DNA from 3 places in the Halomonas sp. KM007 genome. Region 2 is predicted to be linked to each of the others. Evidence: predicted binding sites of a transcription regulator. Region 2 holds the regulator's gene; each other region holds the start of a gene.
What was found. Region 2 encodes PhoB, which activates phosphate uptake and scavenging genes when phosphate is short. Its sites were predicted from a motif close to TGTCATANNNNTGTCANA; they were not measured.

Region 1: phnC (phosphonate ABC transporter ATP-binding protein) is a predicted target of PhoB. The motif match lies at 2,253-2,270, and genes of this name have one in related genera.
Region 3: phnD (phosphate/phosphite/phosphonate ABC transporter substrate-binding protein) is a predicted target of PhoB. The motif match lies at 2,356-2,373, and genes of this name have one in related genera.

Annotation. Positions count from the first base shown of each region.
Region 1 is NZ_CP136131.1:829,408-834,645, forward strand. Features, by position in the region: gene RVM27_RS03850 (LysR family transcriptional regulator) at 1-800, shown strand, start outside; partial or broken gene RVM27_RS03855 (zinc ribbon domain-containing protein YjdM) at 1,257-1,605, opposite strand; gene RVM27_RS03860 (ester cyclase) at 1,705-2,094, shown strand; gene phnC (phosphonate ABC transporter ATP-binding protein) at 2,359-3,204, shown strand; gene phnD (phosphate/phosphite/phosphonate ABC transporter substrate-binding protein) at 3,201-4,070, shown strand; gene phnE (PhnE/PtxC family ABC transporter permease) at 4,080-4,910, shown strand; gene RVM27_RS03880 (phosphonate dehydrogenase) at 4,920-5,238, shown strand, end outside.
Region 2 is NZ_CP136131.1:1,943,955-1,949,192, reverse strand. Features, by position in the region: gene cysZ (sulfate transporter CysZ) at 1-554, shown strand, start outside; gene RVM27_RS09135 (hypothetical protein) at 832-1,143, opposite strand; gene phoR (phosphate regulon sensor histidine kinase PhoR) at 1,471-2,766, opposite strand; gene phoB (phosphate regulon transcriptional regulator PhoB) at 2,769-3,458, opposite strand; gene ubiA (4-hydroxybenzoate octaprenyltransferase) at 3,555-4,445, opposite strand; gene RVM27_RS09115 (chorismate--pyruvate lyase family protein) at 4,483-5,055, opposite strand; gene RVM27_RS09110 (NAD(P)/FAD-dependent oxidoreductase) at 5,143-5,238, shown strand, end outside.
Region 3 is NZ_CP136131.1:1,502,450-1,507,687, reverse strand. Features, by position in the region: gene RVM27_RS06995 (metallophosphoesterase family protein) at 1-478, shown strand, start outside; gene RVM27_RS06990 (bifunctional diguanylate cyclase/phosphodiesterase) at 577-2,325, shown strand; gene phnD (phosphate/phosphite/phosphonate ABC transporter substrate-binding protein) at 2,455-3,435, shown strand; gene phnC (phosphonate ABC transporter ATP-binding protein) at 3,544-4,428, shown strand; gene phnE (phosphonate ABC transporter, permease protein PhnE) at 4,425-5,238, shown strand, end outside.

The sequences.
Region 1 (5,238 bases), 1.1 Mb from region 2:
TGACCACCCACATTAAAAAGCTCGAGGAGGAGTTAGGCGTACAGCTGATTCACCGTGCGGGGCGGGTTCGCCCTACCAGTGCCGGGTTGGCGCTGGTGGAGTACGCCGAGCGCATGCTGTCGGCCCACGATGAAGCGGTGTCGCTGTTCAAAGGCCAGGAGAAGGCGTGTGGGCGGCTGCGCATCGGCGCCATGGAGACCACGACGGCGTTGCGCCTTCCGCCGATACTAGCGGCGTACCACGCAGCGCAGCCTGACGTTGATATCCAGATCAAGACCGGGCCTACGGCTGAGTTGGTCGAGTTGTTGCTTAACGGGCAGGTGGACTGTGTTTTCGTGGCCGGTCGGCTCGAGCATGGCCGCTACCACTCGCTCAAAGCGTTTAGCGAGCAGCTTGTATTAGTCGGCTCTGCGCCGATGACGAAGATGCCCTCTTCACAAGCGCTGCTGACATCTGCCTTCTTGGCGTTTCGCCAGGGATGCAGCTACCGCCAGCGTATCGAGCTGCTGCTGGCCTCCCAGGGTGTCAATGCAGGTCGGATCTTCGAGTTTGGTTCACTGGACGCAATGCTTGGCTGCGTTGCTGCCGGAATGGGTTACACGGTACTACCCCGTGGGACGGTTGAAGCCCATCAGCACCGGTTCGGGATTCACACGCTGGAACTGCCCACGCCCATCGCCAATGTCGATACCTATTTTGTCGCCCCCGAACCAGAAACCTGGACACCCGCCCTGGCAAGCTTCGCTGAGACGTTGCGTGATGCGGTGGTGGAGGATGAACTTCAGTTGACTGCGTCGTGAATGGGGTAGCGACAATACGCTATAGCGTTGCTGTCCAAAACACATTCATTCAGGCAAGCCGTATTTCTTGCGAATATCCGCCACACTCGTAATGTTACCCGCTTGGCTATTTGCCATGCCCTTTTCGATGGTCTCCCGGATGTAGATCTCATGCATAAGGTCTTCCCAGGTGGCATTCACAGGAATGTTGCTCAATTAGCTTGTGCGCGTCATCTTTGCTCATCGTGGCTGACATGGTGACTACCTTTTTTAGGTACGTAGAAAATACTTTTATAGGTTACCTTGGGTTACCGTGAATGTTGCGGTTTATGCCATTTTCTGCAAATACATCGCGTGTCCTTTTAAATATTTTTGATTGCCTCCGCTATCTGCTTGAGCCTGGGCCCAGGAATCCAACTCACGGCTTAAATACTTAATACCTATAACTGCCACTATCCCAACAAATGCTACTGATGCCTACTGGCTCCTGCAGGCCTTCTTCACAAAATGGGCCGTCACCATCATGTCGCCGACGACGTAGACTTTGCAGTCCAGTTGGTGATCCTTGCTGTCCGTGATCTGCTTGATAACGGCCTTGGTGCCCACCTTGAGTACCAGTGAGCTGCCTTTGACCTTGAGGTCTTTGATCATTGTTACCTTATCGCCTTCCGCTAACAGCGTGTCGTGAGCATCTTTTATCGACACGGTGTCTTCCGCCATGGACTCAGTGGGGTTCCATTCGTGGGCGTATTCGGGGCAGAGGAACAGGCATTAATCCTGATAGACGAATTCGGATTGGCTAGTTGAGGCAAGGTGGGCACGGCATGAGTGATGACTTCTGTGGTTTGGTTTAGGCTGATAATGATACTGAGCCATTGGCACCGTGGCTAATGCCTTCACGCCCGCCCAAGAAAGGAGCATCAGGATGAACAAACGTGACCTTGAAGCGACCTACCGTGATTACATCACCTGCCTCAATAATCAAGACTGGATGAAGCTTGGCCAGTTCGTGCATAACGATGCCCACCACAACGGCAGCTACCTAGGCGTTAATGGCTATCGCGCCATGCTAGAAGCCGACTACGAGCAGATACCGGATCTGCACTTTAACATTGAGCTGCTGGCCGTTGATCCACCGCATATCGCGTGCAGGCTGCGATTCGATGTCACACCCAAAGGAAGCTTCCTTGGCCTTGCGGTGGATGGCAAAAACGTGACGTTTTGCGAAAACGCGTTCTACCTGTTTAGCGATGGCAAGATTAGAGAGGTCTGGTCGGTGATTGATAAAACCGCGATTGAGACTCAGCTAGGTTAAACGTTGCGGTTATCCCCATCACGTACGAATAGAGCAGAATAGCGGATCGGTAGGCCCAGCCCTGGTGGGCCTTATTTTGTGCCGATGTTGGTCTATTGAAGCGCTATCGGAGGAAGCGCTATCGGAGCCGTTTGACTGACTACCTGCTCTTTCTGGAGTGTCATTAACTTATCACCTGAACGACACAGCTTTGTCACTTAGGCGGGCTACCGTTGCATTGTGAGTCACAATCAAGTGAGCTCATACATTGCAGAAGGTGATCCAATGGAGCCTATTCAATCCTCTGACTTAATGCTCCGCATCGAGAAAATGGGGGTGACATATCCTGGGAATGTCCTCGCACTCCGCCCCACCACCGTCGATTTCCACAAAGGGGAGTTTACGGTACTACTCGGCCTTTCCGGTGCGGGTAAATCGACGTTACTGCGTTCTCTCAACCACTTGGTGCGGCCCAGCACTGGCAAAGTGATCTCGGCCGAGCTAGGTGCGCTCGAAACCCGGTCTACGGTACGCCGCCATCGGTGCAAAACCGCCATGGTTTTCCAGCACCATCAGCTCATTGAACGCCATACGGCGCTCCAGAATGTGCTGACCGGTCGGCTTGCTTACCACAGCACCTGGCGCAGTTTGTTTCCGCTACCCAGGCAGGAACAGGCGCTTGCTCTGCACTGCCTGGACCGCGTAGGCATGGCCGAGAAAGCGCTTACCCGGGTCGATCAACTCTCCGGCGGGCAGCAACAGCGGGTGGGCATTGCGCGTGCCTTGGCGCAGCAGCCCGCCATGATATTGGCGGACGAGCCAGTGGCCAGCCTTGACCCGGCAACCTCTGAGCGAGTGCTCACGTTACTGCGGGATATATGCCGTGAGGATGGTATTACCGCCATTATTTCACTGCACCAGCTGGAGTATGCCCAGCGGTTTGCTGACCGCATTATCGGGTTAGCGAATGCCCAAATCGTTTTCGATGCGGCCCCCTCACAGTTACAGCAACGCCACCTGAACGAGATCTACCACGGCACGCGCGGAGCTGTGACCGACGCCGCTGAGACCACCGAACCCAACCCTCAAACCACCACTCCCTCCCCGATAAAACTGGAGATTGCCCAATGAAACCGCTATTCAGCTTTTTCTTTGCCATCTGTCTTATGTTTGGAATCGCCATGCCGGCCTTGGCGGCGGACCCTGATCCAAATCCGGATCTGTTAAAAGTCGCGCTACTCCCCGATGAAAATGCTTCTGAGCTGATCAAACGCAACGAGCCCTTTAAAGAGTATCTTGAAAGTACCCTTGGCAAAGAAATTGAGCTAATCGTCACCACGGATTACTCCTCCATGATCGAAGCCATGCGCTTTGGTCGCATCGACCTCGCCTACTTCGGCCCGCTCTCCTATGTCATGGCAAGAAGCAAAAGCGAGATCGAACCCTTTGCCGCCATGATTGTAGATGGCAAGCCCACCTACCGCTCCATCATCATTGCCAATGTGGATTCCGGCATTGAGTCCTATGCGGATATCGAAGGCATGAAGATGGCCTATGGCGACCGTGCCTCCACATCAAGCCACTTGATTCCCAAAACCGTGCTGCTTGAATCGGCGGGGCTGGAAGCAGGCGAGGACTATGAAGCCCACTTCGTTGGCACCCATGATGCCGTGGCGGTGAACGTGGCCAATGGTAATGCGGATGCTGGCGGGCTATCGGAAGTGATCTTTGAGCACGTAATGGATCGCGGCCTGATTGATCGCAACCAGGTTAGGGTGTTGGGCCACAGCGGGGAGTTTCCTCAGTATCCCTGGGCGATGCGCTCCAACCTGGACCCTGAACTCAAGCAGCAGATCCAAGATGCCTTTATTAGCATCGATGATGAAGAGATTCTGGACAACCTAAAAGCCGAAGGTTTCGCAGTTATCACGGACGCCGATTACGATGTGATCCGGGAAATGGGTAGTCTGCTCAATCTTGATTTCGCTGAGATGTAAGGGGGCATGATGAATCAGTCCAAAACAGCGCCATCCCCCCTTTCATCGCTTTCTCCTGACGCCGTGCTGGACGAACACGCGCGCGGTTGGCGGAGCAAGCTCTTCCAGGCGGGCTTGGTCCTGGCAGTGGTTCTCCTGGCAAGTTGGTATGTGGATCTGCTGGATTTTCGCACCCTGGCTAACGGGGTGCCTGCCATCGCTACCCTACTGGGAGAATCACTACCGCCCGACTTCACCAACGCCATGGATTGGATAGCGCCGCTGGTCGATACCCTCGCCATGAGCATTGCCGGTACGGCGATAGCGGTCACCGCTTCGGTACCCCTGGCATTCCTGGCCGCTCGCAATACCTCGCCCCACCCCGTGGTATTCCACGTAACCCGCACGCTGTTGAACGCTCTGCGTTCGGTGCCCGAGTTGATTATGGGCATTATCTTCGTTGCTGCAGTGGGTTTTGGCGCCTTGCCGGGCGTGCTAGCGCTCGGCCTTCATTCCATTGGGATGGTGGGTAAATTCTTTGCCGAAGCGATTGAGCATGTCGACCCAGACCCAGTGGAAGCCGCCAATGCCGCTGGCGCGACTCGCTTACAGGTTCACTGGCACGCGGTGCTGCCGCAGGTTCTTCCTCAGTTTGCCGATGTCTCCATCTATCGCTGGGAATACAATTTTCGCGCCTCGACGGTGATGGGCATGGTGGGGGCCGGCGGGATCGGCTTCGAGCTAATGGGCTCTTTACGCATCATGCAGTACCAGGAAGTCAGCGCCATCCTGATTGTCATACTCGTTATGGTGACAATGGTGGATAGCCTTAGCGGCCATCTTCGTAAGAAATTCAAGTAAGGAAATCAAATGAAACCAAGGGTTTTCATTACCCACCGGGTACATAACAGTGTGCTGGAAAGGCTGGAACAGAGCTGTGAATTAATCACCAACCAGTCAGACACTACCTTGCCCGCCGCCGAGGTAAAGGCCCGCGCGGCAACCGCAGATGGCATGATGGTGTTTATGCCGGACCAGGTCAGCGAGGAATTTCTAGCTGGCTGCCCCAAGCTGAAAGTCATTGGCGCCGCTTTGAAGGGATACGATAATTTCGATGTAGAGGCCTGTACACGTCATGGCGTTTGGCTGACCTTCGTACCGGATTTGCTGACAGTGCCAACGGCTGAGC
Region 2 (5,238 bases):
GGCTCATCTGGCCGCTATTCTTCATCAGCTTGCTGGTGGTGATCTTTTTTAGCTTCACCCTGGTGACTCACCTGATCGCAGCGCCTTTCTATGGGTTTCTGGCGGCTCAGGTAGAGCGCCAGGCCACCGGGCGTGAGCCTCTGGATGACCGAGGGCTGGTCAAAACGGCGCTGGACGCTGTGGGACGAGAGCTGGTCAAGCTGAGCTATATCCTGCCGCGCATGGCTGTGCTGTTCCTGTTCAGTTGGATTCCCGGCTTGAACGTCTTCGCGCCTCCCTTATGGGCGCTCTTTTCTGCCTGGGTCATGGCCATTACCTATCTGGATTACCCGATGGATAACAACAAAGTGTCGTTCAAGGACATGCGCAGCAGGCTTTCACGGCGCTGGTGGCCGAGCATGACATATGGCGGGCTGGTCATGCTCATCACCTGGATCCCCTTGGCCAACCTGTTCCTGATTCCAGGCGCCGTCGCAGGCGCCGTCCTCATGTGGGACCGCCACTATCGTGGCACACCGGACACACGGGATAAGGCGGCAGGCTCGGCGCTCTGAATCAGAGCCACTCATCAAAGGGCCGCCCATATAGCAGGCACAAAAAATTAGACCCCGCTAGGCGGGGTCTCGACCACTCTTACTTGTGAACGATACTGACTGCTGGCTTCCTATCCGTTTGCGGGACTCCAACCTTGGAATTTACCCTGACCAGTGTCTTGACCGTTTTCTGATTCATCCGTGAATCGATGAGCATCCTTGCTATGGGACATCCTTGCCCCTTGTTTGCTCAACCCTAAGCGTAAGAGTTTTTTCCAGCTTTGCAAAGAATTGTTACTTAACTACCGCTGTTTTCTTCAACTACGTCTTCTGGGGTGTACTCGGCACCACCACTCATGTTGGTGGAGTCCGGCTCATCCACGACGTCGGGGCCTTGAGTGCCGTGATCCGTCGTCAGGTCTTCGGTGTCATAGCTGCCGGGCTCGGCTGTGCCAGACTGTGTGTTCATGGGCTCATCTTCGACGGTTACATCCTGATTCTGGTCGATGGATGAGTGATCCGTGGTGTCTGCAAAAGCCAGTGGGCTTGCCATCAGGCCAAAAGAAACACCTAAAATACCAGCTTTCTTGAGTAGTTCCTTGGACATCATATTCCGCCTCCTCGATCGCTGTTGATACCGCATAGTTAAGGAAGAGTGACTTCATGTCTTACCAGTTCCTGCGGTAATCTTCCTTGCCTAGAATATTGCATACGTTGTGCCACGCATGCCAAAAATCAAAAAAATTATTTATTATCAATAATTTAAAAAAACAAGGATGGTATAAAGCATGGGCTCAGGGGGTCATGACCACGCCTTTGAGGTGGTTAAAAATGACACATGAGTGATGTGTGACCAGAGTTCTATGCCAATATGGCACACTTATACAGGGGTTGTGCAGGAAGCGGATAAGGAGGAGCGCAAAGCGTCATCGAGCCCTCAAGCCGAGCCGCTGACTCGCTTGGCAGGGAAGACACAGCGAAAGGATGCCCCCTCGCCAGGATGTGACTCTATGTTGAGCTGGGCCTCGTGGCGCAGCAGCACGTGCTTCACGATGGCCAGGCCCAGACCCGTCCCTCCTGTTGCCGTACTACGCCCTTTATCCACTCGATAGAAGCGCTCGGTCAGGCGGGGGATATGCACCGGATCAATGCCATCGCCATCATCCTCGACCTCGATACACCCGCTGCCGTTGGCGGCCACCGACCAGCGCAACGTGATCTGACTGCCTTCTGGGGTATAGCGCACGGCATTGAAGGCTAGATTGGAAATGGCGCTGCGCAGCTCCTGCTCGCTGCCGATCAAGCCAGCGTCGCTCTCCAGAATGACCTGCACACTGTGCTGCTGCCTGGAGAGCGCCAGGGCGTCTCGGCGAATGCTGTCGAGCATGGGGCCTACGGCCAGCGTCTGGTGATCATCGCCTCCCTGGTCGATTTCCAGCCGTGACAGCAGCAGCAGGTCGTTGACCAGATTCTGCATTCGTCGCGTCTGCTCCTCCATCTGTACGATCCCTTTACCCAGGCGGGGAGGCAGCAGCTCCTTGAGGTCGCCGTAGGTTTCCAGATAGCCCGACAGCACGGTCAGCGGAGTGCGCAGTTCATGGGAGACGTTGGCGACGAAGTCACGCCGCATCTGCTCCAGGCGATGCAAGCGCGTGATATCACGGGCCATGACCAGCCGCTCGTCATCGCCGTAGAGGGTGATCTGATACTGGAGGATGCGCCGCTCGTCGATCGGCGAGGTCAGCGTCAGCGGCTCGCTGTAGTCGCGGGCATTGAAGTAGCTGATGAAGCGAGGGTCGCGCAGCAGGTTGGTGATGTGCTGGCCACGGTCGTGGGCGGTTTGCAGCCCCAGCATGTCGGTGGCCGCGCTGTTCCACCACTCCAGGTCGCCGTGTCGGTCCAGCATCACCACGCTATCGCGCATGGCTTCGGAGGACTCCTGAATTCTCGCCAGCGTCGCCCGCAAACGACTTTGGGTAATGCGCTGGCTTTTCTGGTAGCGATAGAGGCGGTCGAACAGCTCCCCCCACATGCCCTTGGCCGCCGGGGGCTCATCGTGGGGGTGAAGGGTCAGCCAAAGGAAGAGCGCCCGAAACTGGCGCAGATGATAGACCAGACAAAACAGCAGCCCCGCCGCCAGCCCGGCGCCAGGGTAATCCACCAGCCATCCCAGGCAGAGGCCCAACAGGGCCAGCCAGATGATGCGCCAGATCTCACGGCTCCACAGGCGCACGCTTACACTCGCGCAGAGAACCGGTACCCAGTACCGCGCACCGTTTGAATCAGATTTTGATGAGGCTCGCCCAGCGCTTTGCGAAGACGACGAATATGCACGTCCACCGTGCGCTCTTCCACGTAGACGTTGCCACCCCATACCTGGTCAAGCAATTGGCTGCGCGTGTAGGCGCGCTCCTGATGGGTCATGAAAAACTGCAGCAGACGATACTCGGTAGGCCCCATTTCCAGCGCCTTGCCATGGGCGCTGACCCGGTGGCTCACAGGGTCCAACAGCAGGCCATTGATTTCGATGGGGTCTTCCACGCCACGCGGCGTGGCACGGCGCAGCACGGCCTTCAGGCGGGCCACCAGCTCACGGGGGGAAAAGGGCTTGGTGATATAGTCGTCGGCACCCGCTTCCAGGCCCTGGATCTTGTTGTCCTCCTCGCCCTTGGCCGTCAGCATGATGATCGGCAGCTCGGCAGTGGCTTCTTCGCGCTTCAACCGACGGGCCAGCTCGATGCCGCTGGTGCCCGGCATCATCCAGTCCAGCAGCAGCAGGTCAGGCTGGTGGTCGACGACCATGGCGTGGGCATCCTGGGCGTTGTCCGCTTCAAGCACGCGATAGTCAGCCATTTCCAGCGCCACGGCGATCATTTCGCGGATAGGCGCCTCATCATCGACGATCAGTACGGTCTTGGCGGTCATTCCAGGGCCTCACGGTGCTCTATACAGGAAAGTTCAATGACATGTGTGTGACGATAACACCATGACTTGATGACAGTTCCATGACACCCAGTCAATTTAGCCCGCTACCGGCCACCAGCTCAAGGCAATACCTGCAAAGACCAGCAGACCCGACCAGTGGTTGTTCAGGAAGGCCTGAAAACAGCGGTCTCGATCGCGCCCGACGATCAGCCACTGCTGGTACACGAACGTCGCCGCCATGCCCAGCAACCCCAGCCAGAAAAAGCCCCCTAGCCCAACGCGCAGCGCGACCCAGCTCAGCAGGGCCAGCACGCTTGCCTGCAGCACTCCGATGATCAGCCGGTCAGCACGGCCAAACAGCACGGCGGTCGACTTGATACCGATTTTCAGATCATCGTCACGGTCGACCATGGCGTACTGGGTATCGTAGGCAACGGTCCACAGCAGGTTGGCACTGAACAGCAGCCAGGCTTCCAAAGGCACGTGGCCCAATACCGCGCCAAACGCCATGGGAATGGCCCAGGAAAAGGCCGCGCCCAGCACCACCTGCGGGAAGTGGGTGTAGCGCTTCATGAACGGATACACGAAAGCCAGCAGCACGCCGCCCACCGACAGCAGCACGGTGAACCAGTTAGTCAGCAGCACCAAAATGAAGGCAGCGGCGACCAGCGCCACGAACAGCAGCTGGGCTTCGGTTTCGCTGATGCGTCCCGTGGCCATGGGGCGCTGGCGAGTACGCTTGACGTGGCCATCCACATGGCGGTCGGCATAGTCGTTCACCACGCAGCCCGCAGCACGCATCACGTAGACACCGGCAATGAAGATGATCAGCACGGAGCGACCCGGCACCCCTTCTGCAGCCACCCACAGCGCCCAGAGCGTCGGCCACATGAGCAGCCAGGTACCAATGGGCCGATCCAGGCGCATCAGCTGAAGAAAGTCTGCCAGCCGGGCCCAACCCGTTGGCCGCAATAGAGAACGGTCCATGCTCATGCTTACCTCGTGAAAGAAACTCCAGAATAGCCTAGCGCGAGGGCAGGCTCAGCGCATCGGCCATGGTCGATAAAAAATACTCTTGAACCAGCAGCGACAACCCCGCGTGCTGAAAGACCGAGCGACGCCCCCACTGGCTACGCCCCTTGGCGGGGGCACCCCACGCCGTGAAGCGCGGGAGCGACACCGTGGCCTGCAACGGCCCGCGCACCAGGTCCGGCTGCTGAAACAACCAGCTGCCCAGCGAACGCTCGCCCAAGGCCCCCAGGCCTTTGCCCTGCAGCTGCTCCAGCGGTGCCACCGATCGCGCCACCACCCAGGGCGTGCCGTCGATGCACAGCGCCACCTCGCGTAGCCAGGCGTGGCGACGTGGAGCGATGCCCAGCGCCATGGCTTCGTCCTGAAACGGCAGGCCAATGGTCTGACGCAGCAGGCGTACGCGGAACTGGCTCGGCGCTCCGGCCGCCATCAGGCGCGCCGTCAGGGAGTCGGTCGAGGCCACCCATTGCCACCAGGCCACACTCATGGCAGGCCGCGCAGCGGCAACCGGCCGCCAGTGGGGGGGTAGCGAAAACGCAGGGCGTGGCAACTCAACGAGCGTCACCTGAGCCTCCAGAACAGTCAATTGGAAAGAAGGCTAGTGTAACATGATGGCTTGGCAGGCTTTTGTTCCTTACCCCCGGATAACGATATGCCCGATTCACACTTCAGCGAATCCCCACATGCCGAGCTGGTCATTGTCGGCACTGGCATGGCCGGTATTGGCCTGGCGCGAGCGCTGCGCCGC
Region 3 (5,238 bases), 440 kb from region 2:
AAACTGGATGGCCCATCGCGGTGCCGCCAGCGTGCTGCTGCACATCTGGCGGCACTCCAGGACACCCGGCAACTACGTGATCCTGTCGGGGGACGTGCACTACTCCTTTGCCTACGACATCGTCGTACGCGGGCAGGAGCAGGCCCCGCATCTGTGGCAGATCACTTCCAGCGGCGTGAAAAACACCTTCCCTCGGCGGCTGCTGGATACCTTCGACCGGCTCAATCGTTGGCTATACGCGCCGCTGTCGCCGCTCAACTGGTTTACCCAGCGGCGCAAGCTCAGCATCTACCCCCGGGACCCCGAGCAGGCCAGCGCTGGCGAGCGGCTGTGGAATGCCAGTGGGATAGGCCTGGTCAGTCTCGACGAGAACGGTCGTCCCACCGATATTCGTCAGTTGGATGCCCGCGGTGGCGACGCGGTGTTTCCGCCGCCGGACATCCCCGGCATGAAGGCGCCCACCGATGGTTCGTCATGAAAATGTCATGTAAATGACGCACGCTTGCTGCCCTGGCACCTTCCTGATGGAGTTGACAAGTCATAGGGATCGTTGACGTTTGACAGGGCAGCAGGCACATGACCGCACAAGAAACCCAGTGGCTTCACCAGATTATCGCGGCAGAAGCGCTGCACGTACTTTTTCAGCCCATTGTCGATGCCAATCAGCAGGCCATTTATGGCTACGAAGCGCTGATCCGTGGCCCCAGCACCTCTCCGTTGCATTCACCGCTAAGGCTGTTCGACGTGGCGACCCAGGCAGGTCTGCTGGTGGAGCTGGATCTGCTTTGCCGACGGCTCGCCATTCGCCGTTTTGCCGAACTCGCACTCCCAGGGCTGCTGTTCCTCAACGTCATGCCGCTGACCATCGTCGAGCGTGATTTCCGCGAGGGGCTGACGCTGGGCTTCATTCAGGAGAGTGGCCTGCCGCCGGAGCGGGTGGTGATCGAGCTGACCGAGCACGTGCCCATCCATGATTACGACCTGATGCGCCAGGCGGTGGCCCACTACCGCGACATGGGGTTTCAGGTGGCCCTGGATGACCTGGGGGCCGGTCACTCCAGCCTGCGCCACTGGGCGGAGCTGCGCCCGGATTTCGTCAAGCTGGACCGCCATTTCATTTCCGGCATCGATCAGGAGCCCGCCAAGCGGGAGTTCCTGCGCTCGATACTGGACGTCGCCAAAAGCCTCGACTGCCAGCTCATCGCAGAAGGGGTCGAAACCGCGGCAGAGCACCTGTGCCTGTGGGAGCTGGACCGTGGATTGGCGCTGTTGCAGGGGTTCTACTTCGCACGTCCCAGCGTTCAGCCGCCTGTTCAGCTTAATACGCTGCTGCCCGCCACCACGCAATTGAAAACTCCCGCCGGGCGTACGGCGCATACCATCCTGCGCAGCGTGGAGGCCGTGGCGCCCAGTGTGTCAGTGCCCACGTTGGCGGAGCGGTTTCGTGAAACGCCGCATCTGCGCTGCGTGGCCGTGATCGAACAGGGCGTGCCCATTGCCGTGGTGCGGCGCAACGGGTTCCTGACGCTGTTCACCAACCCTTATAGCCATTCGCTGTACGCCAAGCGCTGCGTGCTGGACATCGCCGATCGCAAGATGCTGGTGGCCGCCGCCGACATGCCCCTGGAAACGCTGAGCCAGCAGCTGACCGACAGCCGCGACATCGAACAGGAGGACTTCGTCATCGTCGATGGCGAAGGGCAGTATCTGGGTATGGGCAATATCGTCGATTTGCTGCGCGAGATCACCGCCATCCAGGTGCGTCAGGCACGCCATGCCAATCCGCTCACCGGGCTGCCCGGTAACATCCTGATCAACGAAACCCTCACGGCCTATCTGAGCCAGGGCAATGGCTTTGCCGCTGCCTACGTGGATCTGGATAATTTCAAGGCGTTCAACGATGCCTACGGTTATGCCCGCGGGGACCATGTGATCATCTCGCTGTCGCGGTTGTTGCAGGCTCAGGTGGAAAGCGCGGGGGGCTTCATCGGGCATATCGGTGGCGACGACTTCATAATGCTGTTACCGCTGGGGCACTGGGAGAGCGTGTGCCTGCAGATTCTGGCCTCCTTCGAGGTCATGGCCCCGAGTTTCTACGAAGAAGAGGACCGCCAGAGAGGCGGGCTTTCCATCGAAAGCCGTCAGGGAGGCGTCAGCTTTTTCCCTTTCGTCAGCGTGTCGGTAGCCGTCAAGCCCATCAGTGACCCGGGCCACTGCAAGGCCCTGGACATTGCCAGCCAACTCTCCGAACTCAAGCACCAGGCGAAGAAGATTGCCGGGAACAGCCTGTTCGTGGAACGGCGTGGCTGCTGCGTGGGGCAGTGAGCCGCCAGAGCGGCAGGTCGTTCACGCGGGTGTCATGTAGACGTCACGAAGTTGTCACCCGCCAGACCCGCCGCTGTCATCTTGGGGCGTCAGGATACATCCACCTCTTACTACCCCGTTAGGTGATCCATGCAATCCTCTCGTCTCTCTACCGTGTCACTCTCGCGCACTCTGATCAGTGCTGCCGTTGCCAGTGCCTTCGCTTTCAGTGCGATGAATGCGGCTGCCGACCTCTCCTCACGCTACGTGGACAACGATGGCGACATGGTGGCCGATATCCCCAGCGATGAGTCTCGGTTGGTCGATCCGGACACGCTGGTCTTTGCTTACACGCCGGTTGAAGACCCGGCGGTCTACGCCGACGTATGGGCGGGTTTCCTGGATCACCTGAGCGAAGCGACGGGTAAACGTGTTCAGTTCTTCCCGGTGCAGTCGAATGCTGCCCAGCAGGAAGCGCTGCGCGCTGGCCGTCTGCACGTGGCTGGCTTCAACACCGGTGGCGTACCGGTGGCGGTCAACTGTGGTGGCTTCCGTCCCTTCGCCATCATGGCGGCCGAAGATGGCAGCTACGGTTACGAAATGGAGATCATCACCTACCCCGGTAGCGGTATCGACGGCATGGAAGACCTGCAGGGTCGTCAGTTGGCCTTCACTTCCGAAACGTCCAACTCGGGCTTCCGCGCACCGTCCGCGCTGCTGCGCTCCGAGTACGGTCTGGAAGCCGGTGATGACTTCGAGACGGCTTTCTCCGGCTCCCACGACAACTCCATCCTGGGCGTCATCAACAAGGATTACGATGCGGCGGCCATTGCCAACTCCGTTGCCCATCGCATGCTGTCACGTGGTGTCATCAACGAGGGTGACTACGAGGTGATCTACACCTCCGAAACCTTCCCCACCACGGCATACGGCACCGCCCACAACCTGACGCCCGAACTGCAGCAGCAGATTCAGGATGCGTTCTTCAGCTACGACTGGGAAGGCACCGCCCTGCAGGCGGAGTTCGAGAACTCAGGCGAAGCGCAGTTCATTCCCATCAGCTATGAAGAGCACTGGTCGGTCATCCGTACCATTGCCGATGCCAATGGCGTCACTTACGACTGCGATTGATTCCAGCGCTGCGTGACCCTGTCGGCCAGGAGGGCAACCTTCTGGCCGACGCGTTATGGGGTCGAGTCAGTTGAACGTTTTGAGCGACAAGCAAACGAGGCATTCCCCATGTTGACACTCACTGGCGTTGGCAAGCGTTACCCGACGGGCGACCGCGCGCTGACCGATATTCACCTATCGCTGCCCAAAGGCCAGGTGATGGCGCTGATTGGGCCATCGGGTGCAGGCAAAAGTACCCTGATCCGCTGCGTCAATCGTCTGGTGGAGCCCAGCCAGGGCAGTATCCGCCTGGAAGAGACCGAGCTGACCAAACTGTCGGGCAGCCGCCTGCGTCACGCACGTCGCTCCATGGGCATGATTTTTCAGGAATACGCCCTGGTGGACCGGCTGACCGTCATGGAAAACGTGCTGTCGGGCCAACTGGGCTATGTCGGCTTCTGGCGCAGCTTCTTGCGCCGCTACCCCCAGGAAGCCGTTGCGGAAGCGTTTCGCCTGTTGGAGCGGGTGGGCTTGCCCCATGCCATCGACAAGCGCGCCGACGCACTGTCGGGTGGCCAGCGCCAGCGTGTCGGCATCGCCCGTGCACTGCTGCAAAGCCCCAAGTTATTGCTGGTGGATGAACCCACTGCCAGCCTGGACCCCAAAACCTCGCGCCAGATCATGCGTCTGATTCGCGAGCTGTGCGCCGAGCGCGAGCTGGCGGCCATCATCAACATTCATGACGTGGCTCTGGCGCAGCAGTTTGCCGACCGCATCGTGGGCCTGCGTGCCGGACAAATCGTCTTCGACGGCAAGCCCAGCGAACTCACCAGCGAGATCCTCACCACCATCTATGGGGAAGAGGACTGGGACACCACGCCCGAGCCCGCCGACGAAGAAGATGAGCCATCGCAGGTAGCCCTTGCGCCCACATCGGCAGCGCCCACGTCGGCAGCCAAAGCACACCATGACGCGCGGCCGCTCACCCAGGTTGCCAGTGGAGGCGCGCTATGAGCACGGCAGACGCCACGGCGCGCCAGCAAGCTGCGCGCCAGGGTCAGTGGCGGCGTTTGCCGCTGATCGAAAACCCATGGCTGCGCTGGGGCCTGGCCATTGGTGTGGTGGTGTATCTGGTGCTGGCGCTGTCGTCGGTGCAGGTCAACTGGGCGCGGGTGGCGGAAGGCTCCGGTCGAGCGCTCAACTTTCTAGGGGCCTTTTTGCAGCCCGATTTCCTCAGCCGCCAGAACGACATCATCGCCGGGTTGATGGAAAGCCTGACCATGACGCTGACCTCCACCGTGATCGGCGTCTTGCTGGCGATCCCGGTAGGACTGGGCGCGGCACGCAACATTGCCCCGCTGCCCATCTATACCCTGTGCCGCGCCATCATTGCCATCTCGCGGACGTTTCAGGAGATCATCATCGCCATTCTGTTCGTGGTGATGTTCGGCTTCGGGCCGTTTGCGGGCATGCTGACGCTGGCCTTCGCCACCATCGGTTTCATGGCCAAGCTGTTGGCAGAAGATATCGAGGACCTGGACTGGAAACAGGTCGAAGCCGTGCGTGCCACGGGGGCAAGCTGGTGGCAAACCATGAACCATGCGGTGCAGCCGCAGGTGATGCCGCGCTTGATCGGGCTCTCCATGTACCGTCTGGACATCAATTTCCGTGAATCGTCGGTGATCGGCATCGTCGGCGCGGGGGGCATTGGCGCCACGCTGAACACCTCGCTGAGCCGTTACGAATACGGCACCTCGGCGGCGATCCTGCTGATCATCATTGCCATCGTGCTGATGAGTGAATACGCCTCCAGCCATGTGCGCC